DNA from 4 places in the Pseudodesulfovibrio halophilus DSM 5663 genome. Region 1 is predicted to be linked to each of the others. Evidence: predicted binding sites of a transcription regulator. Region 1 holds the regulator's gene; each other region holds the start of a gene.
What was found. Region 1 encodes sigma-54, which starts transcription at its own class of promoters, with help from an activator protein. Its sites were predicted from a motif close to CTGGCACGGNNNNTGCTT; they were not measured.
Positions count from the first base shown of each region.

Region 1 (7,381 bases):
GACGCAGGTCCAGTCCGAGCACCAGCCCGCGCTGCCGGGGGTCATCCTTCTGCCGAAAGAGCTCCGCGAGCTTGGGTGCCATGCTCACCGGCAGCCCGTCCACGCAGAAAAAGCCGAGGTCTTCAAAGACCCGGATGGCGGTACTCTTCCCCGCCCCTGAAAGGCCGGTTACAATGATGACCGTGAAGGCGTTGCGTGGTGTCATGGCGGGTTATGCGCTCTTGAGCAGTTTCCAGAGTTCATCCTGTCCCTCCGCCTCCATGAAGGCCTTGCGGAAGGAGTCGTCCTTCAAAAGCCGCGAGATGTGCGCCAGAATGCGCAGATGCATCCCCGCGACCTGTTCAGGAGCGAGCACCAGAAAGAATATATGACACGGCTTGAAGTCGAGCGACTCGAAGTCGAGCCCTTCCCGGCTTCGGCCTGCCACAACGGCGATCTGTTCCAGAGAGTCCAGCTTTCCGTGTGGAATGGCGACGCCGTCGCCGATGCCTGTGGTGCCGAGCTCCTCGCGCTCCTTGAGAACGCGCAGGACATTGTCGGCATCCATGTCCGGGAAGCGTTCCTGCAAGGGAACGACAAGCTCTCCGAGGGCCCCGGCCTTGTCGGCCGAGGCCATGTCGGAGAGAATCAGGTCCTTTTCAAGGTAGTCACCAAGTTTCATTGATCAGAATCCGGGATCGATGAGGCCGAAGTCTCCGTTGTCGCGCTTGTAGATGACGTTGACGCCCTCGGTTTCGCTATTCCTGAAGACGAGGAACTCATGATCCATGGTGTCAAGCTGCATGGCAGCCTCGTCCACGGACATGGGCTTGGGCACGTAGCTGTCCGTTCCCACAATGGTGGGCTCGGAAAGACGGTCTTCGCCATAGTTCAGGTAGTTCATGCGAACCTCCCGTTCCTGACGGACCTTTCTGGTCTTGCCCTTCATCTTCTCGCGCTGCTTGCGAAGCTGCGCCTCAAGCTTGTCCAGCACCAGATCAATGGTGGCGTACATGTCCTCGGAGGACTCGATCGCCGTCAGGTGCATGGTGTCCGCATCCAGGATGACGTCCGCCTTGTGACGGAGCTTCTCCACCATGAGGTTCACCTGAAGATCCGCATTGTCGGTGTCCTTGAAGAACTTGCCGAGCTTGGCGAAGCGCTTGTTGGCATAATCCCGCAGATGCTGAGAAGGATCGAAGTTCTTGAAGGTGAAGCTGATATTCATGGAATACCCTCCTGGTTATGGGTAGTGAACAAGCCTTGACTAAAAATAGCTCTTGCGCTTGGACGATGATGCAATCCCCATGGCGGACCGGTACTTTGCCACGGTCCTGCGGGCGATGTTCACGTCCAGCCGCTCCTTGAGTATCTCGCCGATCTTTTCGTCGCTGAGCGGTTTTTTCGGCTCCTCCTCGCTTATGAGTTTCTTTATGAGCGCCTTGACGCTTTCCGACCCGACCTGCGAACCGTCGCCGAGGTCGAGAGCACTGTTGAAAAAGAATTTGAGCTCGAAAATGCCGTGCGGTGTGGACACGTACTTGCTCGTCGTGATGCGGCTGACCGTGGACTCGTGCATGTTTATGTCTTCGGCGACCTCCTTGAGGATCAGGGGCTTGAGCTTGGTCACGCCCTCCACGAAGAATTCGCGCTGAAACTTCACGATGCTCTCCATGACCTTGTAGAGCGTGCGCTGGCGCTGGTACAGGCTCTTCATCAGCCATGCCGCGGAGCTCATCTTGTCGCGGAAATAGTCCTTGTCCAGATCCGCCCTTCCCTGCACGGTGTCGGCGAGGAACTGGTTCATCTGCAAACGCGGCAGACCGTCCTCGTTGAGCACGATCACGAAATCGTCCCCGTAGCTGTAAACATACACGTCGGGGCTGACGTAGTGCGGCTCGGTACTCGAAAAATTGGCGCCAGGCATGGGGTCGAGCTTCTGAAGCTCTTCAAGATACCCCTTGAGCTCTTCCAGAGAAATCTTGAACTTTCGGGCAAGCGGCTTGAAGCGGTTCTTTTCGATGTCCTCAAGGTGTTCGGTGACTATCGACACAAGAATGGGATCGTCGATGCCGAGCATCTCCATCTGCACAAGCAGACATTCACGCGGAGTACGGGCCGCAACGCCGACAGGGTCGAGACGCTGGATGCGCCTGACCACGGACTCGACGAGATCCTCGTCGACACCGGGAATCATCTCGCAGAGCTCTTCCATGCTGGCCTGAAGATAACCGTTGGAGTCAAGGTTGCCTATGATTACATCGGTAATGGCGACCTCCTGCTCCGAGAAGTCGGAGAGACGGATCTGCCAGCCGAGGTGCCCTTCAAGGGAAGGCTTAGACGCGAGACGGGCCTCAAAAGTCAGGCCCTCTTCCGGGGACTCGTATTCGCGGACCTGCGACTGCTTGGAAGAGCTGGAGAACTCGCCCATGTAGTTGTCCCAGTCCGCGTCACGCATGACGGATTCATCGGTCCCCTCGCCCGCTTCCTTGAGGGAGTCCGACTCCTTTTCCGGAGCCTCCTGAACGGCCTCGTTTTCGGATTCCTCCAGAAAAGGATTTTCAAGAAGCTCCTGCTGAACCGTTTCAACCAGCTCGAGACGCGACATCTGCAGCAGCTTGATTGCCTGCTGCAACTGCGGCGTCATGACCAGCTGCTGCGTCAGCTTGAGTTGTTGCCTGAGTTCAAGCCCCATACGGTTTCTCTATTCATGCGGGCGTCCCACCCGGTTCTCGACATAAAATTGGTCATTTGCTCGGGGTACACAACCCGAATCACTTGTGTTGAAGTATGCCACATGCTTTCCACTACCGCAAGAAAGACCGGATAACCAACTGCAAATGTTGATTTTACACACACAACACAATGAGCATGAAAAAACTGTACCAACCTTCCGGGCGACTGTAAACGACCAAAGGGTGGAACTCTCGAAAAAAACTAGAGAGAGAAGTCTTCGCCCAGATAGATCTGCCGGGCCCGGGAGCTCTGCACGATGTCGGCAGGCGTGCCGTCGAGGATGATGGTGCCCTCGTACACAAGGTAGGCTCTGTCGCAGATATTCAAAGTTTCCCGGACATTGTGGTCAGAGATGAGAATCCCGATGCCCATACTCTTGAGCACGGAGATGATTTCCTGAATATCAATGACAGCGATGGGGTCGATGCCGGCGAACGGCTCGTCGAGAAGAATGAAATCCGGACTCATGATAAGCGCCCGGGCTATTTCCAGCCTGCGCCTTTCCCCGCCGGAGAGGTACATGGAAGCCTGATCCGCGAGCTTGGTTATGGAGAACATCTCCATAAGCTCATCGGCGCGGTCGCGCTGCTGGCGCGGCGTCATATCCGTCTGCTCAAGGATTATCTGCAGATTCTCGCGAACCGTCAGTTTGCGGAAGATGGAGCTTTCCTGCGGCAGATAACTCACGCCGAGCCGCGCCCGTTCGTGCAACGGAAGGTCTGTGATATTCCTGCCGTTGAGATAGACGTCTCCCGAATACGGCTTGACGATCCCGGCGAGCATGTAGAACGTCGTGGTCTTGCCCGCGCCGTTGGGCCCGAGCAGTCCGACGACTTCCTCGCGGCCGAGCGACAGGCGAATGCTGTGAACGACTTCCTTGCGACCGTAACGTTTGCTGAGATCGGAGGCGGAGAGGCCCTTTTCCATCTACTGAATCTCCAGACCGCTGTTGGTGAAGAACTCGGCTTCGACGCGCTTGCCTTCGCCGCCGACCACCTCACTGCGGTTTTCCCGAACATAAAAACGAATCTTGTCGCCGGTGATGCTGTTGGGGCCGTCGCGCAGGACCGGGTCCTGCTCCATGACCAGAATCCGCGGCTCGACCAGATAGGTCAGCTTGCCGCAGTCACCGGAAGTGTTCCCCTTCTCCGCGTGGACATTCCCGGTGGCAATGATGCGATCAATACCTTTCACATCGAACCGCTTGTCACCCGTGACAAAAAAGGCGGAGACCTTGTCGGCGGTAAGCGTGAGCCCTTCATGCTTGGCAACGACGTTTCCCTCGAAGGCCACGACCTTGCCCTGCTCGTCGTAGGTCATGCGGTCCGCGTTGACCTTGACGGGGACGCCGGTGGGTGCCTGCCGCGGCTTGGGCGGAACGTCCTGAATGTCGGAAACGACCTGCCCGACGCCTTCGGCCGGCTCCACTCCCTCAGGCGCCTCGGCCTTGTTTTCAGCAGACTCGCGCGGGTCGGGAATTTTTTCGAGATACTTGGCGTTGGCATAGCCGATAGCCGCAGACTCGGGGAATTCAGAGGCACCGGGTTCAAAGACGGCCACCCAGCCATCCTGCGGGTATCCCACACGGACGCGATCGCCTTTCATGAGGGTGCGAACATGCTCGGCACCGGGACTTCTGGCCTCGCGAACGTTCAGATTCACGGAAGTCTCACGCAGTTCACCGCGCTGCTGGGAGAAGGCATCGGTCGCAGGGAGAGCCACAAACAGCGCCGCCACCATGAAATACAAGACTCGATTGAAAATCATTTTACTGCTCCGCTTGTTCGTCAGCCCTGTCAGAGCCGACCGCGCTGGTACTCACGACCGCTTCGACGCCACCAGCGGCCACCATCCGCCGTGAGAGGAGATCTATTTCGACGGCGGGGGCCTTCACCTTCAGGTCTGGCCGGGTCACGGAAACACCGCCCTTGATGACGACCTTATCGATGGCCCCGACATAGTCGAAGTTCTTGGCCTGCACGGTAAACATGCCGAAACGGCCGTCCACGTTGTCGTAGAGCGTGAGATTGTCGTTCTGTTGGTCCACTTCTCCGCTGTCGGCACGCACGTATACTTCCTGCCTGTCATCGCCGAAATAGGCGGTGAGCTGCGGACGCTCGACGACAACGAGCCCCTTGTCCTGATCGTAGGCGGCCTTGCGTGCCTGCAACCTCCAGTCGAGGGCACCTCCGCTACCCTGCTCAAGCAGAATGTCCTCCGCGCTGATTTCCGCGCTGGAAACCAGCGGGCTGTCCTCCATGGTCCGCTTGTCGGTGGACGCAGGTTTTTCGGGCTCGGAATGGGAGACATACTCCTTAACGATGAACCCGAAGACGATCCCGCTGAAAAAGATCGCTCCCCAAAGCAGGAACGGCCGAAGCTTCATGTCACCCCACCCACTTGTTCCACTGTTCTTCGAGCAGACCCCGGTGCTTGAGAATGAAGGTTATGGCCTCGCGAACGGCCCCGTCGCCGCCGCGTTTCGTGGATATCCAGTCAGCCATGCTCAGGATTTCCGGTTGGGCGTTGGGAACGGCAAGCGCGAACCCGGCCACCCCCATCACCCCGGCGTCCACCCAGTCGTCGCCCATGAAGGCGGCGTTCTGCGTGCTGACCCCGACGTTTTCGCAGATCTCTTCGAAAAGCGGCACCTTGTGATGATTACCCGGATAGTAATGCCGGATGCCCAGCTCCTTGATGCGGCGCTCCACCGGCGGCTGGTTCAGCCCGGTGATGACGGCGACCTCAAGCCCGGCGGCCTGCGCTATCTTGATGCCCAGACCATCCTGCACGTTGAACCGCTTCATGCGCATGCCGGACTCGTCGTAGTACAGACCGCCGTCGGTCAGCACGCCGTCGCAGTCAAGCACGAGCAGTTCCGTCTTGGCGGCAAGCTCCTGTGCGCGACTCATGCAACGGCCTCCCGGACGGCGAGCAGCTGCCTGACGAGCGGCTCCACGCTATCAATATGCAAACTGTTGGGGCCATCGCAGAACGCGTTATCCGGATCGGGATGCACTTCCATGAATACTCCGTCCACGCCGGCGGCAACGGCGGCGCGGGACAGAACCGGGACATATTCGCGATTGCCGCCCGAACTGGCGCCCTGACCGCCCGGTTTCTGCACCGAGTGGGTGGCGTCGAACACCACGGGAACGCCGAAGGCGTGCATCTCCGGCACGGAGCGAAAATCCACCACAAGGTTGTTGTACCCGTGCATGGCGCCCCTCTCGGTGAGCCATATCTTCTCGTTGCCCGTGGAACGCAGCTTGCCGACCACGTTGTCCATGTCCCAGGGGGCGAGGAACTGCCCTTTTTTGACGTTGACGATCCGATCCGTCTCCCCGGCTGCCACGAGAAGGTCCGTCTGGCGGCACAGGAAGGCGGGCACCTGAATGACGTCCGCCACTTCGGCGACCACGGCAGCCTGCTCGGGCATGTGGACATCTGTCACCACAGGCAGTCCGGTGGTTTCCTTGACCTCGGCCAGTATCTCCAGCCCGCGCGTCATGCCCGGTCCTCGGAAGCTCGTCACCGAGGTCCGGTTGGCCTTGTCGAAGGAGCTCTTGAAGATCAGGTTCAGGTCGAGGCGCTTCGCCATGTCCGCCAGATGACGGGCCACATCGAGCGCCAGCTCCCGGCTCTCAAGCGCGCACGGTCCGGCCATGAAAAACAGGCCGGACCGGCAGGATTCGTATAGCTTGGCGGATTCCATCAGGCTCCTAGTCGTCCGACTTGTTTTCCTTCGCGGCCTTGATGAAGTCGCGGAACAGGGGATGCGGACGCATGGGATTGGACTTGAACTCGGGATGGAACTGGCAGCCGAGGAACCACGGGTGATCCGGGATTTCGACGATCTCGACCAGTTCGCCGTCCGGCGAGGTGCCGGAGAGGACGAGCCCGCTCTCCTTGAGGACGTCGGAGAACTTGTTGTTGAATTCGTAGCGATGGCGGTGGCGCTCGTCGATGTTGGCGACGCCGTAAGCCTTGTGTGCGTTGGTGTCCTTGTGCAGCTTGCAGGGATAGGCGCCCAGACGCATGGTGCCGCCCTTCTCGGAGCTCTCGTCGCGCACTTCGGTCTTTTTTGTGCGGAAGTCGTACCACTCGGTCATCAGGTAGATGACGTTGTTCTGCACGGTCTGATCGAACTCTTCGGAGTTGGCGCTCTCAAGCCCGGCCACGTTGCGGGCGAACTCGATGACGGCGCACTGCATGCCGAGGCAGATGCCGAAGAACGGGACCTTGTTCTCGCGGGCATACTTGATGGAGAGAATCTTCCCTTCCACGCCGCGGGAGCCGAAGCCGCCGGGGACGAGGATGCCGTCAAGGTGCTTGAGCTTGCGCTCGTAATTCTTGGGCGTGATCTTCTCGGAGTTGACGTACTCCAGCTCCACCTTCACCTCGTTGGCCACGCCGCCGTGCACAAGGGCTTCATGCAGGGACTTGTATGCCTCGGTGAGATCGACGTATTTGCCGACGATGCCGATCCGGACGGTTCCGCTCGGATTCTGCAGCTTGTCCACCAGCTCCTCCCACGGCTCCAGCACGGCGTTCTTGGCCGGGAGCTTGAGGAGAATGGCGATCTTCTGGTCCACCCCTTCCTCATAGAAGGAAAGCGGCACTTCGTAGATATTCTTCACATCCACGGCGCTGAACACCGCGTCGC
Region 1 is NZ_JCANTV010000015.1:118,920-126,300, forward strand. It holds gene rapZ (RNase adapter RapZ) at 1-205, opposite strand, end outside; gene BR24_RS15060 (PTS sugar transporter subunit IIA) at 212-661, opposite strand; gene hpf (ribosome hibernation-promoting factor, HPF/YfiA family) at 665-1,207, opposite strand; gene rpoN (RNA polymerase factor sigma-54) at 1,247-2,674, opposite strand; gene lptB (LPS export ABC transporter ATP-binding protein) at 2,917-3,642, opposite strand; gene BR24_RS15080 (LptA/OstA family protein) at 3,643-4,482, opposite strand; gene lptC (LPS export ABC transporter periplasmic protein LptC) at 4,484-5,101, opposite strand; gene BR24_RS15090 (KdsC family phosphatase) at 5,103-5,627, opposite strand; gene kdsA (3-deoxy-8-phosphooctulonate synthase) at 5,624-6,430, opposite strand; gene pyrG (CTP synthase) at 6,438-7,381, opposite strand, start outside.

Region 2 (7,381 bases), on a different contig from region 1:
CTCACCGCGCCGAGGCGTTCACTGTTAGGGAAGCGGCATCGTTGTGCCCGCTTCGATGACGAGCATCTCTTCGCCGCCGAGCATTTCCAAAGCATCCCGGCCTCCCATTACTGGTTGATATTCGTAGCTGGCGAGCACGGTCACCGTGCGCGCGTCCGTATCGGTGGATACGCGGACGTCCACTTCTTCCGAAGGCAGGTCGGGCACGAGGCTCCGCACCAGCTCCTGCACGTCGGGTCCGGCTTCACCCTGCATCAGCACCATTCTGGCGCCCTCGCGGCTGGCTTCCACCAGCGAGGAGTGCGCGTGCATGGCGTTGCTTCCCTCCATGAGAAGGAAGAGAAGGAGCGCCATGAAGGGGAGGATGAGGCCGAGTTCGGCTGCGGCCATTCCGCTCTTGGATGATGATTGCTGTCTCATGTCCTGTTTTCCTCCGGCGGGGATTCCCGCGTTTGCAGGGAGTATCAGCAACGGATGTGCCACTCTCCATCAAAAGTGGATTTTTTTTGTGACCGATCTCGGGAGCCCTACGTATACGGTGTATATGCGGCTTCTCGATCCGAAAGACCTTTCGGGCGAGGGCTGGTTTGGTCGTATCGGGCGATCCATTTTTTGTGGATTGTACCGCCTTGTCATGGTAGAAGGAGAAAACCGGGTGCGCAAATGGCTGAACGAATACTTGTAGTGGATGACGACCATGCCTTCCGGGGTATGCTGGTGGAGGCGCTCGACGAGCGCGGCTTTACCGTGGAGCAGGCGGAGACCGCCGAGGACGGCATCGTGCGTGCCGGAAAGGGCGGGCTGGACCTGATTCTCCATGACGTGAAGCTGCCCGGCATGTCCGGCCTGGAGGCCTTGCCCAAGCTCAAGGAGGTGGCGCCGGAGACGGACGTGATCGTCATGACCGGGTACGGGTCCCGCGATACCGGGATTCAGGCCATGCGCGACGGGGCCTACGACTACTTTTCCAAGCCTTTCAGTATAAAGGAGATGGAGGTCGTCATCCGGCGGGCGCTGGAGAAGCGCGGCCTTCAGGCCGAGCTCGAAGTTCTGAAGCGCAACCTCAAGGGTGCGGGGCCGCTGGACAAGATCATCGGCGACAGCCCGGCCATGCAGGAGGTCAAGGACCGCCTGTCCCGCGTCGCCGAGCTGGACTGCGACGTGTTGGTGCTCGGCGAGACGGGGACCGGCAAGGAGCTGATTTCAGACACCATTCACGCCATGAGTTCGCGCGCCGCCGGCCCCTTTGTGAAGCTCAACTGCGCCGCCATCCCGGAATCTCTGCTGGAAAGCGAACTCTTCGGCCATGAGAAGGGCGCGTTTACCGGTGCGGCCTCGTCGCGGCCCGGCAAGTTCGAGCAGGCCGAGGGCGGCTGCATCCTGCTTGACGAAATCGGCGACATGCCTCTGCATTTACAGCCGAAACTCTTGCGGGCCGTGGAGCAGAAGCAGGTGGAGCGCGTGGGCGGCAGCAAGCCCATCCGCTTCGACGTGCGCATCATCGCCGCTACCAACCAGGAATTGGAACAGCGCGTGGATGCAGGAGAATTTCGTAGCGACCTGTACTACAGGCTCAATGTGGCCTCCATCCACCTTCCCCCGCTCAGGGAACGCAGGGAAGACATTCCACGACTGGTGGACCACTTCATACGGCAGGCCAACCTCAAGCTCGGGACCGACGTTCGCGGCGCAGACAAGAAGGCGGTCCGCAAGATGTTTGAATACGACTGGCCGGGCAACGTGCGCCAGTTTGCCAACGCCATTGAGCGCGCTGCGATCTTCAGCAAGAGCGGGGTGATACATGCCTCTGAGCTGGAGCTCGCCTTCTCCAGAACCCCGGGGGACGACGAGGCGGAGCAGGCTCCGGGAGCGGGCTTTGAAGAAATGAAGCTGCCCCTGCGCGAGGCCATCAATTCCTTTGAGCGGCGGCTCATCACCAATGCCCTGGCCAAGACTCGTGGAGTCCAGACAGAGGCGGCGAGCCTGCTTGGTATCAGCCCGAAAAACCTCTGGAACAAGCTGCGCAAGCACGGCATAGATTCAGCCGCCTTTTCCGCGTAATCCATTTTTTGTAGATCGCCAACCACCCGGTATCGTGAGGATAGTTGCTCACGATGCCGGGTTTTTCTGGATTGGTCGATCCACAAAAAATGGATTTGTGACCTTCGCAGTAGGTTCGTCTGTTGGTGCCGGATCCATCAATTTCACAAAGATTTCCTTTCAAGATGGGTGGTTGCAGGTCTTTTGGGAAAATTTCCCGAGTTGTGGCACGCGGGTTGCTCAATGGAGGGCAAGTTCGATGCGGCGTGCAAACGCCATGTATGTATCTTCATGAAACAAGGAGAAGAAAATGAAGACCCTCATGACTCTCATCCGTAGCGAAGAAGGCGCCACCGCGCTGGAGTACGGTCTGATCGCCGCGTTGATCGCAGCAGGCATCGTGACCGCGGTTTCCACCCTCGGCACCACGGTGTCCAACACGTTTACCAACATCGCCAACAGCATGACCGGCGCGGCAGGCAGCTAGCCCCGGTCGTCCAAGCCAAAGGGAGTCTTCAATGCAGATGCTCAAGACTTTAATCCGCAACGAAGAAGGCGCGACTGCGCTGGAATACGGCCTGATCGCCGCACTCATCGCGGCGGGCATCGTCACCGCCGTGTCCACCCTCGGCAGCACCGTGTCAGATACCTTCACCTCCATCGCCAACAGCATGACCGGCGCAGCCGGCGGAAGCTAGGTCGATGGGAAACCTTCAACCAAAGGGAGCATAATAATGCAAATCCTCAAGAACCTCATTCATAACGAAGATGGCGCGACCGCACTCGAATACGGTCTGATCGCCGCCCTCATCGCAGCAGGCATCGTCACCGCGGTTTCCACGCTCGGATCCACCGTCTCGAACACCTTTACCTCCATCGCCAACAGCATGACCGGCGCCGCTGGCGGAAGCTAGGCCATGGAAGCCAGTTCGGGGCCTGCGGAGGGGAGAAACCGCAGGCCCCGGGGTTCCCGGGGAGTTGGGAACACTGGAAACCAACGAGGCAAATCAATGAAAGGATTCGGGGAAGAACCATGGATTTCATCATCGCCGCGCTGTTGCTGGCCGCCCTGGCCGCGGCTGTCGTCACGGACGTCAGGAGCCAGCGCATACCCAACCTGCTCACGTTTCCGCTGATACTCGCGGGACTGGGACTGCACACCGCCACGGGCGGGCTTCACGGCCTGCTTTTTTCGCTGGCCGGGTTCGGTCTCGGCCTCGGCGTGATGCTCATCCCGTTTCTGATGGGGGTCATGGGCGCCGGAGACGTCAAGCTCATGGCCGGTGTCGGCGCCTGTCTCGGCGTGGAAACGGCCTTCATCGCCTTTCTTGTCACCTGTCTTGCGGGCGGCGTCTACGCTTTGGGCATGCTGCTGCGGCACATGGACCACCTCAAGGCGATCCTCGCAAATTTCCGCTACACAATCCTCGCGTTTCTTACCACCCGGACCGTTGAGTACACCCCCGTGACACCCGAAGGCTCCCTGCCGCGCCTCTGCTACGGCGTGGCCATAGCCGCGGGAACCGTGACCGCCATGGCACTGACCATGATCGAAACGGGCGCACCGTTCGCACGGTAGCCCACCCGGACGTCGCCGGACCGCCGCCGTGGCGGAGGCGGCGACGACACCCAAGGAGGAAGCACCATGACCAGATCCACGAAAGCGGCCCTTCAGATAGGACTGGCCCTTGTCCTGTCGCTGGTGGCGGCCTTCATGGTCTTCCGCTGGATGGCCCAGCGTCCCGCCCAGAATACGGCACAGGCCCCGGTCACCTATCACGTGGTGGCGGCCGCGGACCTGAAGAAGGGCATGAAGATAGGCCCCGAGGCCGTGGCCCTCAAGGGCAGGCGCACCGAATCCACCCCGCCCGACGTTTTTCTCTCAACAGGTCCCGTCGTGGGCCGCGTGCTGGCTCAGGACCTGGCCGAGGGAGACCCGCTGACCGCCTCCATGCTCGAACCGCTGGAGCTCAGGGTCCCCGGCGTGAGCGCCATGATCACCCCGGGCAAGCGGGCCATGTCCGTCAAGGGCAACCCGGTCATGGGCCTGTCCGGGTTCGTGCTGCCCGGCGACAAGGTGGACGTGCTGGTCTCCCTGACCAAGGGGCGCGACGAAAAGCCCGTCACCAAGCTGGTGCTGGCGAACGTCCCTGTGCTCGCCACGGGAACGCAGCTCTCGTCTCCCAAGGGCGAGGGCAAGACCGCCTCGGTGGATGTCTACACGCTCGAACTCACGCCCGAGGAGAGCGAGCGGCTGGCGCTGGCCGCCACCCGCGGCACCCTGCATTTTGCACTGCGCAACGCCGAGGACGCCGAACCGGTATTGACCCCCGGCTCCACTGTGGACAGCGCGCTGGCGGCCCACCGCAAGGCTCCGCCAAAGCGGAAGCGGACCCCGCGCAGGCGCAGGGTCAGCGTCGAGGTCATCAACGGCGGCGAACGCAGCAAGGTGAAGTTCTAGGAGATATCATGCGGCAAGCAGTATACATAATGACGGCAATCGTGCTGCTGGCGCTCGCGCCCGCGGCGGCCTCGGCCGAATCGCCCGACGAGGTGATGCTGGTCAAGAACAAGTCCGTGGTGATCGACGTGGAGTCGCCGGTCAGCCGCGTCTCGCTGGGATCGCCCGATATCGCCAGCATGCTCCTGCTCTCCCCGCGTCAGATCTACCTCGCGGGCAAGGAGTTCGGCGCGACCACCCTGACGCTGTGGACCGACGGCGGCATCGTGGTCAAGGACATCAAGGTGGTGCCGGACGTCACGGGCCTCAAGCGGATGCTGCACGAGGTGCTGCCCGCCGAGACCGACATCAGCGTGCGGGCCAACGCCGAATCCGTCACCCTCACCGGCAGCGTGAGCAGCGCCTCGGCCCTCAAGGCCGCCAACGAGCTGGCTCAGACCGTGGCCCCGGAAAAGGTCGTGAACCTGCTGCGCGTTGACGGCGTGATGCAGGTCATGCTCGAGGTGCGCGTGGCCGAGATGACCCGCACCGTGCTCAAGCGCATGGGCGTGAACTTCGCCTACCTGTCCAACAATTTCACGGCGTATTCGTTTCTCAACGGCCTGACCTCGCTGGATCAGGACGGCGACGTCATCAACCTGACCGACCGCATCAACGGCGTGGTCCAGTCCACGTCGGGCAGCAGCTCCTTCAGCGGCTTCATAGACGCCCTCAAGGCCAACGGGCTGGTCAAGGTGCTGGCCGAACCGAATCTGGTATGCGTGTCCGGTGAGACCGCCGATTTCCTCGCGGGCGGCGAGATTCCGATCCCGGTTCCGCAGGCGCTCGGCATGGTCTCCATCGAGTACAAGCCTTTCGGCGTGGGCCTCAAGTTCACCCCCACCGTGCTCAGCTCCGGCGTGATCAATCTTCAGGTCAAGCCCGAGGTCTCGGAGCTGGACTACTCCAACGCCGTCACCTTTCAGGGCTACACCATTCCGGCGGTCCAGACCCGCAAGGCCTCCACGGTGGTGGAGCTGGCCGACGGCCAGAGCTTCGTGGTGGGCGGCCTGATCAGCGACTCCCTGCGCGAGAACGCCAACCGCTTCCCCGTGCTCGGCGATGTGCCGGTGCTCGGCTCGCTGTTCAGCAGCAACGACTTCAGAAGCAACAAGACCGAGCTGGTGATCATCGTCACCGCGCATCTGGTCAAGCCCGTGGACGCGGCCACGCAGTCCCTGCCAACGGACGGATTCCGCGAGCCGAACGATTACGAATTCTATCTGCTCGGGCTGCTGGAGGGGCGCCGCGACGAGCCCGCGCTGACCAGCGCCCCCGAGAACCGGCGCAAGTCCGCCGTGGTCAGCCCCGAGAGCGGGTTCGACGGCGATCTGGGCCATTCCCTGCCGAACTGAGGCGGGTACAAGGAGAAGTCTTCATGAAGAACGTCGCAGTGACCGTCATCGTCTTCCTCGCCTCGCTTGGATTGTCCGGGTGCAGCGTCATGCAGGTGCAGCACGAGCCCAGCACCATGCCGCACGGCACCGCCGTGAGTCAGGCGGTGGAGGCCCAGAAGCTCAACCCCATGCCCGCCGGCACCGAGCCCGTGAAGGGCGCCGACGGCGAGTACGCGCTCAAGGTTCTGGAGCAATATCAGGAAGGCCCCAAGACGGGGAGTTCCGAAGGTGAGAGCCTTTTCCAGAAGGTTCTCGGGGAGATGCTGAACTGATGTATTGTTTCGAAGACAAGGTTACCTACTGGCGGGAGCTGCTGCTGATGCTGGTCATGGCCGCGGTCATCCTCGCGGACGTCTTCGTGCTGGACAGCTTCCATGTCGAGCCGATGCGTTCCGCGGGCCATGCGCAGGTGGAAGTTGCATCCCACGGCGGAGGCGCGCGATGAGAGGCAAGCTGACCATGACCGTGGTGGTGGCGGACGACGCCCAGCGCAAGGTGCTCGACAAGGTTGCCGAGGCCCTGCCTTGGGTCGTGCCCGCGCCGGAAGACGCCGAACACATGGGCGTGCTTTTCTACGAGCCCGGCCCCGAAGCCGTTCAGGAGCTGGCGGAGATCGCCGCGGAACTGGAAAGCGGCTCGGCCACGGACGTGGTGCTGGTGGGTGAAAAGCCCGCCCCTGAGCTGCTCATCGAGGCCATGCGCGGCGGCATCCGGGAATACCTCCCATATCCGCTGGACCCCAAGGCCGTGCGCGACGTGCTCATGCGCATCCGCAGCCGCAACGTGGTCGTGGACGGTCAGGACAGCAGCGGTCGCGTCAGCGTCGTGCTCGGCGCGCGCACCGGCGTGGGCGGCACCACGCTGGCCGTGAATCTGGCCTCCGTGTTCGCCAAGGCAGCGCCGGGCAGGGTGCTGCTGGCGGACATGGGCAGGCCGTGCGGCGATGTGCGTTACTTCCTCGACGCCCAGTGCGACTACACTTGGGAAGACCTGTTGGCGGACGCATCCCGTCTCGACGAAACCTTCCTCGCCAGCGCGGTGGGCGAAGGTCCGGACAAGCTGGCCGTGCTGGCCGGGCCGCGAAATCCCGCAAAGCCAGATCCGCAGGCAGTCCACGCCCTTTTCGAGACCATGCGTGCCGCGTACGACCATGTCATCGTGGATGCGGCCATGGAGTCGGACGACGCGCTGCCCACGGCGGCGGAGCAGGCGGACGACCTGCTGCTGGTCACGGAGCTGACCATGCCCGCGCTGGCTGACGCCAAGCGCGCCGTGGACGCCTTCAGGCGAGCCGACCCCGAAGCCTCCCGCAAACTGCGGGTTGTGGCCTCCGCCGTGGTCAAGGGCGGCGGCGTGGAGCCGGCCGATGCCGCCGAAGCCCTCGGCTGCAAGATCGACCTGACGCTGCCGGGCGTGTTCGCGGAAGCGTCGGCCGCGCTCAATC
Region 2 is NZ_JCANTV010000013.1:9,506-16,886, reverse strand. It holds gene BR24_RS12155 (TadE/TadG family type IV pilus assembly protein) at 25-420, opposite strand; gene BR24_RS12150 (sigma-54-dependent transcriptional regulator) at 664-2,061, shown strand; gene BR24_RS12145 (Flp family type IVb pilin) at 2,351-2,527, shown strand; gene BR24_RS12140 (Flp family type IVb pilin) at 2,559-2,738, shown strand; gene BR24_RS12135 (Flp family type IVb pilin) at 2,775-2,954, shown strand; gene BR24_RS12130 (A24 family peptidase) at 3,074-3,619, shown strand; gene cpaB (Flp pilus assembly protein CpaB) at 3,686-4,501, shown strand; gene BR24_RS12120 (type II and III secretion system protein family protein) at 4,510-5,895, shown strand; gene BR24_RS12115 (hypothetical protein) at 5,919-6,209, shown strand; gene BR24_RS12110 (hypothetical protein) at 6,209-6,382, shown strand; gene BR24_RS12105 (CpaE/TadZ family protein) at 6,379-7,381, shown strand, end outside.
Region 2: a site for sigma-54 is predicted at 2,265-2,282, ahead of BR24_RS12145 (Flp family type IVb pilin). Genes of this name have one in related genera too.

Region 3 (7,381 bases), on a different contig from region 1:
TCGGGGGAATCCGGGAAAGTCTTGTTGAGCGACTCGGCGACGCTTTCCGCGTCGTCGAACTGCTTCTGTTCGATATGGTTCTTCCCCACGATATAGCGGGCGACAGGGTCATCGGGATGCGCCTTGCTCAGGCGTTCGTAAGTGCGGAAGTACTCCTCCCTCTTGCCCTCTGCGGACTGACGCGCCGCCAGGAGGTAAAGCCCCTGCTGATGGTCGGGCCACTTGGCGAGGAGCGCGGCCAGCGAATCGTCCAGCTCTTCCTTCATGCCCAGCTCGGCGTAGGTGCGCACCAGCGCAACGCGGGCCGTATCCCTTTCAGGGGCAAGGCGGACCACCTTTTCCAGTCGCTCAAGCGCCTCCTGATGGCGTCCGAGTCCGGAATAGGCAGCCGCGAGATATTCCTGTGCCTTGGCGCTGTCCGGATTCTCCGAACAGTATTTCTCAAGCAATACCGATGCTTCATCGAATTCACCCCGCGCGAGGGCGATCCGCCCCAGATCCAGATTGACACGCTTGTCGTAAGGATTCTGGCGCAGATACTTCTCGAAACTCTTTTCGGCATGATCAAGTTTGCCGGCCATGAGATAGGCCCGGCCGAGGCCGTATCTGGCTTTCATTTTTTCGGGGGCCTTTTCCAGCACGGTCTTGTAGATGACTATGGCACCCTGATGGTTCCCTTCGGAAAGATACGTGGCACCCTCGTTCATCATCTCTTCGACACTGCTGCCGCACCCGGCCACAGGGGCAAGAAGCACGGCAAAAAGGATTATCGCAAAAAGGAATCTCAAAACGACCCTCCGGGTTCTTGAGTGAGGATTCATGATGCCGCATCCCGTCCGGCGGCACCGGCAATCGTCCTGCAACCTGCCCCCTAAATAGCCAGAATTATGCCAAGCCCATTTGAGACCTTTTACACCATTAATTACATATAGTTATATGCGATCAACAATCTGTGGATCACCCGCTTCGGACGCTCATGTCCGGCAAAGTCGGACAGGGGCGCCTGCCTCTCGGCACGAAGTGAGCCGTCCCATTATCCGCACGAGAAAAGTATGAATTCTTAATTTTTTTTAAACCATTAAAATCAGCATCTTGGACAAGTTGAATTTCACTGTCACATTTTTTGCTCAGAAGAGTTTCGGAACAAAAAATACTCTGGACAGCAACGGAGAGGGACAGATGAGGAAAAACCTTGCAGACGGGATGTTTGAAACCCTTCGACTCAAACCCCGCCGTTGGACTGTAACCGGAGCCGCCGGTTTCATCGGATCGCATCTGGTGGAAACGCTGCTTCGGCTCGATCAGTTCGTGGTGGGAATGGACAATTTTTCAACCGGTTACCAACACAACATTGAAGACGTGCGCAAGTCCGTAAAACCCGGACAGTGGCAACGCTTCAGTTTCATACACGGTGACATCCGCAACCCCGGCGACTGCACGCGATGCGTTTCGGGCAGCGACTACGTCCTGCATCAGGCGGCCATCGGGAGCGTGCCGTGGTCGCTGGACGACCCGGCCTTCAGCAACGACAACAACATAAGCGGCTTCCTGAACATGCTGCTGGCGGCCCGCAACGCCAACGTCCGCAACTTCGTCTACGCCGCATCCAGTTCCACCTACGGCGACCTGCCCGGTCTTCCGAAAAAGGAGGACATGGTGGGCGTGCCGCTGTCCCCCTATGCGGTGACCAAGTACGTGAACGAGCTGTATGCCGAGGTATTCAACACCTGCTACGGCTTTCCGTGCATCGGGTTGCGCTATTTCAACGTATTCGGCCCCAGGCAGGACCCCAACGGCGCCTACGCGGCGGTGATTCCCCGCTGGTTTGCCACCGTGCTCGACGGCAGACGGCCCGAAATCTACGGCGACGGAGAAACCACGCGGGATTTCTGCTACATCTCCAACACGGTCCAGGCCAACATCCTCGCGGCAACCACGGAAAACCCGGCGGCGAAGGGGCAGGTCTTCAACGTGGCCCTCGGTGAGAAAACGTCCCTCAACCAGCTCTTCGGGCACATACGGGATATCGTGGCCCGCCGAAATCCGGAGGCGACCTCGCTGGAGCCGATCTACAGGGAGTTCCGTCCCGGTGACATCCGACATTCGGTGGCGGATGTGACCAAGGCATGTGAGCTCCTCGGCTACTGTCCGGACACGTCGGTCGACAAGGGGCTCGCTTACGCGTCCCAGTGGTATATCGCCCAAACACCCCAGCCCGTAGCGCCATGATCGTCACGATAGCACGACAGAACCTGCTTCACGACAAGGTCCGGCTGGCCGTGACCTTGACGGGAGTGGTGTTCGCCGTCGTGCTCATCACCATCCAGATAGGACTGTTCATAGGCTTCACGCACACCATCTCGGCGGTCATCGACCACTCCGGCGCGGACGTCTGGGTCACCTCCCCCGGCGTCAAGAACTTCGACATCGCCCTGCCCCTGACCAAGGAGAAATATTATCAGGTGCTCTCGGCCCCCGGAGTCGAGAAGGCCTCCAAGTTCATCATCCAGTTCGCCGACTGGAAAAAACCGGACGGCGGGCAGGAATCAATCGAGATCATCGGCTTCGAGCCTGACAAGGAGATGGGCGGACCGTGGGGATTCGTGAAAGGCACGCCCGCAATGCTCGACCTCAAGGACGCCGTGGTGGCAGACCAGCTCTACATGGAGAAGCTCGGCATCGGCAAACAGGGCGAGAGCGTGGAGATCAACAGCAAGAAGGCGCGGGTGGTGGCCTTCACGCGCGGCATACGCTCGTTCACCACCTCTCCGTTCGTCTTTGCGTCATACAAGACCGCCCTTCAGTTTTCGCACCTGCGCCCCGACGAGCTGACGTACATCCTCGCCAAAGGGGAGAACGGCATCACTCCCGGCCAGCTGCGGGACTCCATCGCCCGCAACGTGAACGGCGTGGACTCCTACACCACCCGCGAATTCAGCGACAAGACGCGCGAATACTGGATGCTCAACACCGGTGCCGGGACAAGCATCCTGCTGGCCGCTTTTCTCGGACTGGTGGTGGGCACGGTCATCGTGGCCCAGACGCTCTACGCCACGACGCTGGACCACATCGGCGAGTTCGCCACGCTCAAGGCCATGGGCGCCCCCAACTCCTATATCCATTTCATCCTCATCACGCAGGCGACCCTGAGCGCCATTCTCGGCTACGGCTTCGGCATCGCCATCTCCTACCTTGCCGCAAGCATCAGCCAGTTCGCTGCCATGGCGATCATCATCCCCCTCGAGGTGGCCGTGGGCATGTTCTTCCTGACGCTGGTCATGTGCGTCAGCTCCTCGCTCATTTCGATCCGGAAGGTCATGACCCTCGATCCGGCGCTCGTTTTCAAGGGACGATGACATGCAGCAGCCACGCACCGCCATATCGCTCACCGGAGTGACCAAACGATACGGGGAACCGCCGTCGCAGGAATACGCCCTGCGCGGGGTGGATCTGGAGGTGAAACAGGGCGAGGTCCTGCTGCTGATGGGACCGTCCGGAAGCGGCAAGACCACGCTGCTCTCCATCATGGGCTGCATCCTGAGCCCCACGGACGGCGACGTGGTGGTGGCGGGACAGTCGGTCACCGGGCTGTCCACCGGCAGCCTCGCCAGAGTCCGGCTCGACAACCTCGGGTTCGTCTTTCAGGAGTACAACCTTTTCCCGACCCTCTCCGTCATCGAAAACGTCATGGTGGCCCTCGACCTGCGAGGCATGAGCAAAAAAGACGCCGCGGCGGCCGCCATGGCCGCTCTCGAGAACGTGGGCCTCCCTGAAAAGGCGCACGTCTACCCCGAAACCCTCAGCGGCGGCCAGAAGCAGCGGCTGGCCATCGCCCGCGCACTGGCGGGGTCGCCCAAGGTCATCCTCGCTGACGAGCCCACCGCCGCGCTCGATTCAGAAAACGGCAGGCTGGTCATGGACCTCATGTCCTCCCTCGCCGACGACGGCACCCGCTCCGTCGTAGTGGTAACGCACGACCAGCGAACCTTCGAGTTCGCCGACCGCATCATCACCATCGAGGACGGCCTGCTTCTTCCGCCGAAGGAAATGAACAACATTCGAAAGTCGAGGAAAACATGAGAGTACTGCTTCTTCTGCTCGCCCTCACGGCAGGTCTCGCCGTTGCCGTCCACTATCAGGCGCCGGGATGGCTCGCACGACTGCTGCCGCAGGTGGACAACTCCACCGAGGCCTTCGAGTCCGTGCCGCCGCTTGAGGAGTCCTCTCCCTGGATCGCCGCCTACGGACGGGTCGAACCCGTCTCCGAGGAACGAGCCCTCGCCTTTGAGATCAGCGGCCTCATCGAGTCGGTCTCCGTGAAGGAGGGCGACCCGGTACGAAAGGGGCAGGTGCTGGCCAATCTTCGAAACGAGGACTATCAGGCCCAGCTCGCCTCGGCTCAGGCCATTCAGGAGGCGCGCAGGGCTACCTATGAGAAGTTGGTGGCAGGCGCGCGCAAGGAGGAAAAAAGCGAGGCATGGGCCGCCGTGGAGCGCGCCCGGCTGGTGATGCAGAACGCTCGGGTCGAGATGCAGCGAAGGAAGGAACTGCTGGAGAAGAACCTCATCGCAAAGGAAGAGGTCGACCGCGCCACAAGGGATTTCCGCGTGGCCCAGAAGCAGTACGAGGAGGCGGTCCAGCGCCATCTCATCGCCAAGGACCAGTCCCGAAAGGAAGACATCGCCTCGGCCTACGCCGAATTTGACGCAGCGAGGATGCAGGCCCGCGAGCGAGAGGCAAACCTCGAAAAGACGCTGCTGCGCTCCCCCATAGACGGAGTGGTGCTGCGCACACACCGACGGGCCGGGGAAAACGTCTCAATATTCTTCGAAAGCCCGGTGCTCACCGTCGGCGACACCACGGAATACAACATCCGGGCCGAAGTCGATGAAAAGTTCGCGGCCGGGGTCAAACTGGGCCAGTCCGCTTTCTTCGTCTCCGATGCCTTCGGAAACCGGCGGTTCGAGGGTCGCGTCGTTCGCCTCGGAAGGATGACCGGCAAAAAGAAGCTGCCTCTGGATACCCCGGGAGACAAGGCTGACACCGAGGTGCTGGAGGTGATCGTCTCCATGGACGAGGACCGGGACCTCATCACCGGCCTTACGGGTGACGTTTTCATCAAGACGGGCCAGTCGGCCAAAAACCGATAAAGGATCAAGGCTTCATGATCTCCCCCGCAGCAGCAAGAATCATCCCCTTCGCCGCGTACATGACCTTCATCGCTCTGGCCGAGCTCGCGGCTTTTCTCCCCGAAGACGCGCTCGAACCGGGTTTCTTCGACACACTGTATCCGCTCCGGGCCGGGCTGACTGCCCTGCTTCTCTGGGTATTCAGAAAACATTACACCGAAATCCGCTGGAAAGAACTCGCCGACGCTCGCGTTACCCCGGTCACAGTCGCGGTGGGTATTCTGCTGTGCGGCGCCTGGGTGAACATGGACTGGGGCTTCGCCATACAGGGCGAACTCACCCCCTACGAGCCGGGAGCGCAAGGGGCGGCACTTGTCGCAATGCTTGCAGTCCGCGTGGCCGGAGCCACGCTCGTAGTGCCCATCATGGAGGAGCTCTTCTGGCGCTCGTTTCTTGCCCGGTATCTCGTGAACCGTGATTTCCAAAAGGTGCGCCCCGGCGCGCTCACCGCCCTTGCCGTGATCGCGACGTCGGCCCTCTTCGGTCTGGAACACAACCTGTGGCTGGCCGGGATACTGGCCGGGGTCGTCTTTGTATTCATCTACATGCGCACCAACAGTCTGGCCCAGTGCATCCTCTGCCACGCGGTCACGAACGGCGCGCTGGCGTTGTACGTGCTGAGTACCGGCGACTGGCGCTTCTGGTAGTGTCAAGAGCTTCCGAACATTCTGTCGGGGAGGTTTACAAAGCCAGACCTCACGGACCCACCTGCCTCACTTAAGAAGCTGAAAAAAATAGATAAAACAACTTGGCACACCAGTTGCTTAAACTAGGGCAAATCGCAACTTTTTTTGGAGGAATGACATGAGAATTTTCAAGACCCTTATCCTGACAGTCGTCACCCTGGCTTTCACGGCCAGCCTTGCCGCGGCAGCCCCGATTCTTGCTGGCGGCTACAACTACATCAGCTTCGACGGCTTTGAAAACGTCTACGGCCGCACCGCAGACAACATTGCCGACCCGCTGGTCGACGGAGATGTCGTCTACGGCGTCTTGCAGGCAGGCAACATCAAGGACAACATCGGCACGGTGGTAAACCAGCCCGCAGGCTCCGAACTGACCGGCTTTTTCGCCGCCTCGGCCCAGTACGTGAACGACAACCTGACCTTCACGTCCCTGAGTGCTGCCAACGACACGTACAACTACTACACCGTCGACGGCGGAACCGTTACTTGGAACGACGCAGGTCTCGGAGGCATCATGGGTGACACCTTCAGCGCCGACGAGCTGGCAGGCTACTCCGTGATGAAGCTCTTCAGTGACGACACTGCCGACGTGTCCTCGCCTGATATCGCTACCAGCATCGCCACCCACACCGATGGCGACGAATGGGCGACTCTGGCCCTGACCCCGGGTAACAGCTACTGGTACAGCATGCTCGATCCTGACGGCTTCGGCACCAACATCTACGGCTTCCAGTCCTACGGCGAAGCTCCCTGGGGCAACGCGCTGATCAACGACCCGACTGAAAGCGTCTTTGACTACGACGTGGCCCTCTTCGGCGAAGCCGACATCAGCGCCAACGCCAACCCGGACATCCCCTGGCTGATCGACATCGCCGACCCCGCTGTCATCGCCACTCCGGAACCGAGCACCTTCCTGATCCTCGGCCTCGGACTCCTCGGACTCCTCGGCTTCAGAAGGAAGTTCCAGAACTAACCGGCAAGTCAGATTCCTCACAAAATCAAGGGAGTCTCCGCAAGGAGGCTCCCTTCACTCTTTTCCAGACACCGGGCCCCATCCCCTCCCAAAAGCTCGCAGCCTGTCCGCACAGCGTCCCGCCCCCACGCACAAACGGCCCAGAGCGCCTGCCCCGCTTCTGCCTCACACGCGAGACGGCCACCAATTCCACCTCGGGATGGCCACGGGATGTGCTCGTCCCAATGAGTCTTGCGTGCGCGAAGAGTCGGCTCACCGTGCGAGCCGACCAGCCGTTGTCCGCAGCCGAACGAATATGGGTCAGGAGATCAGGAAACTTTCCACGGGCCGCCTGTGGGTGCCGTGTCGGATGGCCGAACCGAACCCCACGCGGAAAAACATGACGGGCACCGAGGCCAGAAAGCCCGGAAAGACATCTTCCACCAGCGGCCACGAGCGGGACAGTATATCCAGATGTCGGTCACTGCCGAAGGAGCTCTCCCCTTCAAGCAGCACGCGCAAACGGAACAACGCCGGGGCCGCTGCGGGCTGGA
Region 3 is NZ_JCANTV010000010.1:202,841-210,221, reverse strand. It holds gene prsT (XrtA/PEP-CTERM system TPR-repeat protein PrsT) at 1-788, opposite strand, end outside; gene BR24_RS07830 (SDR family oxidoreductase) at 1,180-2,229, shown strand; gene BR24_RS07825 (ABC transporter permease) at 2,226-3,356, shown strand; gene BR24_RS07820 (ABC transporter ATP-binding protein) at 3,358-4,080, shown strand; gene BR24_RS07815 (HlyD family secretion protein) at 4,077-5,150, shown strand; gene BR24_RS07810 (CAAX prenyl protease-related protein) at 5,165-5,836, shown strand; gene BR24_RS07805 (PEP-CTERM sorting domain-containing protein) at 5,994-6,848, shown strand; gene BR24_RS07800 (ThiF family adenylyltransferase) at 7,149-7,381, opposite strand, start outside.
Region 3: a site for sigma-54 is predicted at 5,938-5,955, ahead of BR24_RS07805 (PEP-CTERM sorting domain-containing protein). Genes of this name have one in related genera too.

Region 4 (7,381 bases), on a different contig from region 1:
GGCGCGCGAGACCGTGGTCACCGCGTCCAGATGCTCCTGCGAGGAGGCCAGTAGTCCCGGAACCGCCTTGAGCCGCTTGGCGAGTCGGGAATTGAGCTTGCGCGGCGACTCGCAGGGCTTCTCAAGCGCGTGACGGATGCCGTCGAACGCCGTCTTGAGATACAGGGCCGGGGAGCGCTTCCACGGCTCGTTGGCGGTCAGTTCGAGCAGCAGCCCGTCGGCGTTCAGGGCCAGAGCGCGGGCACGCGCCTTGTCCCAGCCTTCGGAGCGGGTGGCCATGGCGCGGAAATCGTCGCGAAAACGGCGAATCTTTTCGGTGATCTTTTTGAGTGCCTTGGGGGAAAAATCTTCAAGCAGGTCAAAGCGTCCTGTCGCGTCGCGGGCGGCGGGCAGATAGCGCAGGCCGCCCGTCGCGCACAGGACCGGGAAAGACTTGGAGAGGAAAGAATAGTATTTTTCGATGGTTCTGTTTTTCATGTCCCCTCCATTAGGTATCCTTGAGCGGCTAGACGGGCAGGAAGCGCTTCAGGGATGAGATGAGGTTGCCCAGTTCCGCCTTGGAGACCTGATCGTCCGCACCGACGGCCTCTCCCTTGTGCTGGAGCGTCTCGGTTATGATGGAGGAGCAGAGTACCACGGGCAGCTCCCGCAGGACGGGGTCATCCTTGATGCGTCTGGTAAGGTTGTGTCCGTCCATGACGGGCATCTCGACGTCGCTGACCACCGCGTCCACGAAGTCCTTTACCGGGCGTCCCTCCTCGGCGGCCTGCCTGCGCATCCTGTCGAGCTGGGCCCATGCCTGCTCGCCGTTTTCCGCGAGCGTCACCTCGTAGCCCGCCTTCCGAAGAATCCCGGAGATCATCTTGCGTGCCATGTTGGAGTCGTCCGCGAGCAGCAGCTTGTAGTGCTTGCTCTGGATTTCCTCCACGTCGTTGGTTTCCGGCTCGCGCAGGAAGTCGGCTTCGGGGTTGAGGTCGGCGCAGATCTTTTCCATGTCGAGGATGAACACGATGCGATTGTCCATCTTGACCACGCCGGTGATGGAGTTGGCCGTAAGCGAGGACACGTACTTGGTGGGGGCCTCCACCTCGCGCCAGTTGATGCGGTGGATGCGCGTGACCCCGGAGACGAGAAACGCGCTGCGCATGCGGTTGAATTCGGTGACGATGACCTTGGGCTCGGCGCTGGCGGCCCGGGGCTTCTTGAGCCACAGGGCAAGGTCGATCAGCGGAATGATCTGGTTGCGGAGGTTGAACGCGCCAAGGACCGAGGGATGGGAAATCTCCGGCATTTCGGTCAGATCCGGGAGTCGGATGATCTCCAGAACCTTGGCGACGTTGATGCCGTAAAAGAGCCGGACGGGGTTGCCGCCTTCGATCTTAGGCTCCTCGTCGAGGTAAAACTCAACGATTTCAAGCTCGTTGGTTCCTGATTCGAGAAGGATTTCGGACTGTTTGCTCATTCAAACTCCTTTGGCGTGCCGCGAAGGGACGTGTCTGCGGATAGTACCATTACACCAATCGCGCACGCTCCCGCAAGCAGGGTATTTTAGCTTTCCCGTTCCGGAGCGAGTTCGTATTTGTTGATCTTGTAGTGAATGGCCCGGCGGCTGATGCCGAGTTTTTCGGCGGCCTTTTTCTTGACCCAGCCGCACTGGTTCAGCGCGCGCAGGATGGTGCGGCGCTCGTTTTCCTCCAGCGACAGCGGCTCCGGCCCGGAGTCGCGGCTGTCGGCCGCCGGCGGCGTGAGCTGGACGTGCTCCGGCAGCAGGGTCTCGCCGTCGCAGAACACGAGGCCGCCCTCGATGGCGTGCATGAGCTCGCGGATGTTGCCCGGCCACGGATGGACGCGCAGCTTTTCGAGCGTCCTGGAGCCGATGCGTACCGCCGGACGCCCCATTCGGTCGCAGTACATGGCGGTGAACCGCTCGGCCAGCTCGGGGATGTCCTCGGTGCGCTCGCGAAGCGGCGGAATCTCGAGCGTGACCACCCTCAGCCGGAAGTACAGGTCTTCCCGGAAGTCGCCTTCGTGAACCATGCGCAGCAGATCGGCGTTGGTGGCGGCGACCACCCTGCAGTCCACCTTGCGCTCGGTGGTGTCGCCAACGCGGCGAATGGTCCGCTCCTGAAGAAACCGCAGCAGCCGCGTCTGCATTTCGGGCGAGATGTTGCCGATCTCGTCCAGAAAGAGCGTGCCGCCGTCCGCTTCCTCGATGAGGCCGCGCTTGTCCCTGACCGCGTTGGTGAACGCGCCGCGCACGTGTCCGAACAGCTCGCTCTCGAGCAGGGTGCTCTGGGTGGAGCCGCAGTCCACCGGCACGAAGGGGCCGCCGGAACGCTTGCTGCCGTCGTGGATGAGCCTCGCCACGCGCTCCTTGCCGGTGCCGGACTCGCCCAGGAGCATCACGCTGACGTCGGCGGCGGCCACGCGCTCGAGACGGGAGACGAACTCCTGCATGGCCGGGCTCTGGGTGCCCCAGAAGTCTTCCAGCGGCAGGCGCGACGGCTTCGGAACCTTGGGCGGGCGCTGCTCCAGCGCGGCGTTGATGCGCGAGACCAGCTCCAGTCCGTCGAAGGGTTTTGTGAGGTAGTCCGCCGCCCCGTTCTTGAGGGTGTCCACGGCCTCGGGCACGTTGCCGTAGGCGGTGAGCAGAATGACCGGGATGTGCGGCCACCCGCGCGAGACCTCGTGCAGCAGGCCCTTGCCGCCCATGCCGGGCATCTTGACGTCGGACACGATCAGGTCCACCGGCTCCTCGGCGATCATTTCGAGGGCCGTCTCCGCGCAGTCGGCGGTGAGCACATCGTAGTCGGCGCTCTGAAGTCTGGCTTCGAGTACGGTGAGGATGTCGTCATCGTCGTCCACGGCAAGTATCAGCGGGGTGTCTGTCATGGGTTATTCCTGTTCGTTGATTGCGGGGGGCAGCACAAAGGAGAAGCGGCACCCTTCGCCCTCGGGGCAATGCAGGTGCAGGGTTGAGCCGTGCGCCTCGACGATCTTCCGGCAGATGGCGAGGCCGAGGCCCGCGCCGCTTTTCTGCTCCCGGACGCCCTCGGAGCGGTAGTACTTGTCAAAAACCAGTTCCTGCTCCTCATCCGGGATGCCGGGGCCGTGGTCCTGCACCGCGAATTCCGCGCCGCCGTTGGACGGACGCAGGCTCAACACCACGCGGGAGCCGGGGGGCGAGAATTTCACGGCGTTGTCGCCGAGGTTGGTCAGCACCTGCCGGATGCGTTCGGCGTCGGCGCGCACGGGGTGGCGGGGCGCGGAGACGTCCGCCTCCAGCTCGATTCCCGCCTGACTGGCGGCCGGGAGCAGGCTCTCGGCCACTTCCTCGAGCAGGGCGCCGCCGTCCGCGGCCTTCGGGGAGACGTCCAGTCGGCCGGACTCCAGCCGGGAAACGGTCATGAGCTTCTCCAGCAGGTCGGAGAGGTTGCCCGCCTGCTGCTGGGAGATGTCGATGAATTTGGCCTGTCGTTCGTTGATTTCGCCGAACACGCCTTCGCGGATCATGTTCAGGGACTCGCGGATGGTGGTCAGGGGGGTGCGTATCTCGTGGCTGAGCATGGAGACGAACTCGGCCCGCATGCGCTCCTCGGCACGCAATCTGGCGCCCATGCGGTTGAAGGCCGCGCCCAGCTCCGCCAGTTCGTCGCGCGTGGCCACGCGGACGGGTGTGCGAAGGCCGCCGGTGCGGACCTCGCGGATGCCGCGGCGAATCTCCCGCAGGCTTCGGTTGAGCCGCCATGCCAGAAAGAGGCTGCCGCCGGTGCCGAGCATGAAGCAGACCACGAGACCCCATATGCCGGTGAGCATGGCCGCGCGTCCGGAGCGTTCCAGTTCGCGCAGCCGTCGCTGCATCTCGGAGCGGTTGCGTTCCAGCGTCCCGTTGAGCACGCCGAGCCACTTGCGGATGGTGGGGTTGGGTTCCAGCGCCTTGTCCGGCGGGCCTTCCTGATCGATGGTTATCGAAAACTCTTCGGTCAGCGGGGCCCACTCCTCGCTCAGTTCGGGGTGTTCGTTCAGGGTGTCCTGCAGAATTTCGCCGAAGCGGTCGATATCTTCGACCACGTAGTCCACGGCCTCTTCCGCGCCGAGCAGGGTGAAGCGACGGATGTTCTCCTGCACGCTCTCCAGCCGTTCCGCCATCTGCCTTGCGGCGACGCCGATCTCGTGGTTGCGGGCCACGAGGTCTTCAGCAGCGGCGGTGTTCTCCGAAACACGCAGAATGAGCCAGCCGGACGTGACGAAAAAGACGGTCACCAGAAGCAGGGACCAGAGCAGGAGCTTGTTCGAAATGCTGATTCTTCGAGCCATGTGGACCTGTTGTTTGGCGTTGGCGGGCACATGAATCATAGCCTTGCCGGGGCGGCAATGCAACGGGCCGCCGGGACATCGGTCCCGACGGCCCTGCCCGTTCCTTAAAGTCTCGGGGAGAATCAGCCCCGCATTTCGAATTGGTCGTAAGTCTTGTCGTGGTCGAAGGGGTCGCAGTGGATTTCGTCCACTTCGGGCAGGGGTGCCTTGGTCCGGAGCTGATGCTCGAACTGCTTGAGCTTCTCGGTGTCGCCCTGAACGAGAATCTCGGCTTCGCGGTCCTTGACGTTGCGGACCCAGCCGGTCAGCCCGAGGTGCTCGGCTTCCCTCTGAACCCAGCCCTGAAAGTTTCCACCGTGAACCTTGCCTTTGACGATGCAGCGGTAACTGTTCATTTAGAATGCCTCCCTAGGAATTTTCCCCCACGATACATTATTCTGCGCATTTGGAAAAGTGGGGAGCGCCAATTTTGTCGTTTCGACATCCCGAACGGACATTGGAGTACGGGGCAGTCTACTGAAAGTGGATTGCGGGCCACGATCCGTAGAAAATCCATGAATCGTGGGTTCGGTGTTTTGCCGTGCGCAAGTCTTTTTCCGTAAAATACATGTCATATCGGCGCATTGCATGTGTGGAAAATTTTGGCACGGAAGGTGCTTTGATTGGGTGACCAAGAATTATAATCGAGGGCCGATCAATGACTGGCAAGAAGAATCATACAAGCAGCAAGTCCGGCATGGCAGCCGTGGAGATGGCATTCATCCTGCCTCTCTTTTTCGTGCTCATGCTTGGCATGTTCGACATCGGTCGCTGGTGCTGGGCTCGCAACGTGGTCAATGACGCGGCTTCGCAGGGCGCCCGGGCCGCCATGCTGCACGAATATACCGAGGCCGACATCTGGTCGGTGGTGGAAGGCGAAGTGCAGGGCGGCGGCATCGAGTCCGCGCCGGAAGTTGTCGTGAGCGAGCGGATCCCCGAGGAACCCGTGAGCGTGACGGTAAGCGTGCCGTTCGAATTCTACACGCTGGGTTCCGTCCTAGAAGGACTGGCGGAAAACAGGACGATAACGGCAACAGCGGTGGTGCGCCATGAACGATAGGAACAGACGAAACAACACCCGAAAGGGCAACAGCACCGTGGAATTCGCCCTTGCTGCGAGCCTCGTGCTGGTCCCGCTGCTGCTGTTCATGGTGGACGCCCACCGGATGTACACGCTGCACACCTCGCTCAACCGCGCCGCGCGGGAAGGTGCGGTGCAGGCTTCGCGGGGGCAGGACGCCCGTCAGGCCGTGGTGGACTCCCTGAGTTCCGCGGGATTTGATCCTTCCCTGCTGACCATGGCCGTGCAGACCGCGGCCGCGGGCGACTACGGCGACGCGGTCGACGTGAACCTGAGCTACGACGCCTCCGGGCAGGTCGTCCTTCCGGTGCAGGACATTTTCTCCACGCTGGCGGAGGCTTCGGCCACCGCCAAGGTGGAATAGAAGGAGGGACGCCATGCAAATAATCAGACGATTCGTTCGTGAAGAACAGGGCATAACAAGCATCCTCGTGGCTGCGGCCCTCGTGGCTCTGGCCGGGGTGGCCGCTCTGGCGGTGGACCTCGCCCACATGCAGTTTCGCAGAAGCGACATGCAGAGCGCTTCGGACGCAGGCGCGCTGGCAGGGGCGGACGCCCTGCTCTCGTACGGGGATGATCAGGTCTCCGTGGCACAGGCAGCCGTGGAGTTCGCCCGCAGAAACCTTCGCGAAGACGACGTTCCCGCTTCCGCCGTGACCACAGCGGACGTGCGCTTGCTGCGCGACGGCGTAGTGGTGACCGAAGACGCGGACACCGTGGAGGTGCGAGTGACCCGCAACGCCGCCCGGAACAACCCCGTGGAGCTCTCCTTTGCCCGCGTCTTCGGCGTGGACTGGGCCGACGTCTCCGTGGTTTCCCGGGCGCGGATCGTGCCGGTCGGCTCCTCGCTCTGCGTGAAGCCATTCAGCGTGCCTGACAAGTATACGTGGGACGACGAAGCGGAGCCGGTGGGCTCGCCCTACCGCTCCAACGGCCAGCTGGATACCGACAGCGCCGCGGAGCTGGCGAGCGTGCAGGTAACGGGGTATTCGGAAAGCGACATCGGCACGGTGATCCAACTCAAGCCGGGTGACCCTCATGACACCGTCGTTCCCAGCCATTACAATCTCATCGACCTGCCTCCGGTGAACAAGGGTACTCCGGTGACCGGTGCGTCCATGGTCAACGAGAACATCATAGGCTGCACAGGCTCCAACGCCGAGGCCACGGTGGGACCGGAAGACGAACTTCAGCTCGAGCCGGGCAACAGCAAGGGGCCGGTGACCAAGGGCGTGCGCGACCTCGTCGATCAGGACCCCTATGCCTACTGGGACGACGCCTCCAATTCCATCGAAGGCAGCTTCGAGCCGGACCCCATGGACAGTCCCCGCGTGGTGCTGATTCCGTTCTATGATCCGGCGCAGCCGCCCGTCTCCGGACGCAACACCATCTTCGTGACGCAGGTGGCAGCGGTCTTTGTGGAATCCGTTTCCGGCAACGGCACCGTAACGGCGCGGTTCATTCACGCCACCGCCCATTCTCCGGAAACCGGCGGCTCAGGTGGGCTGCTCCGCATGACCAGACTGGTTCGGGCACAATAGCCTCCTGCGGGACTTTACGAAATCATGACTCCACCGTACAACGGGACCGGCCGCTTCGGTCGGTCCCGTTTTTCACGTCAACACCGGGGGATTCGTGTTCATACATCCGGGTTTCGATCCCGTCGCCATATCTCTGGGCCCACTGGCCATTCGCTGGTACGGACTCATGTATCTGCTCGGCTTTGCCGCGGGCTGGTATCTCGGACGGTTGCGCACGCGGCAGGCGTGGCGGGGCTGGAGCGCGGAGCAGCTGGACGACCTGGTAACGTGGGCCATCCTCGGCGTGGTGCTCGGCGGGCGGCTCGGCTATGTGCTTTTCTACCAGCCCCAGATCATCTGGACCGATCCGCTGGAGATTCTCGCGGTGTGGCACGGCGGCATGTCCTTTCACGGGGGGCTGCTC
Region 4 is NZ_JCANTV010000012.1:271,370-278,750, reverse strand. It holds gene BR24_RS11980 (DUF885 family protein) at 1-477, opposite strand, end outside; gene BR24_RS11975 (chemotaxis protein) at 506-1,462, opposite strand; gene BR24_RS11970 (sigma-54-dependent transcriptional regulator) at 1,549-2,892, opposite strand; gene BR24_RS11965 (sensor histidine kinase) at 2,896-4,317, opposite strand; gene BR24_RS11960 (acylphosphatase) at 4,440-4,712, opposite strand; gene BR24_RS11955 (TadE/TadG family type IV pilus assembly protein) at 5,015-5,416, shown strand; gene BR24_RS11950 (TadE/TadG family type IV pilus assembly protein) at 5,406-5,801, shown strand; gene BR24_RS11945 (pilus assembly protein TadG-related protein) at 5,815-6,978, shown strand; gene lgt (prolipoprotein diacylglyceryl transferase) at 7,073-7,381, shown strand, end outside.
Region 4: a site for sigma-54 is predicted at 4,959-4,976, ahead of BR24_RS11955 (TadE/TadG family type IV pilus assembly protein). Genes of this name have one in related genera too.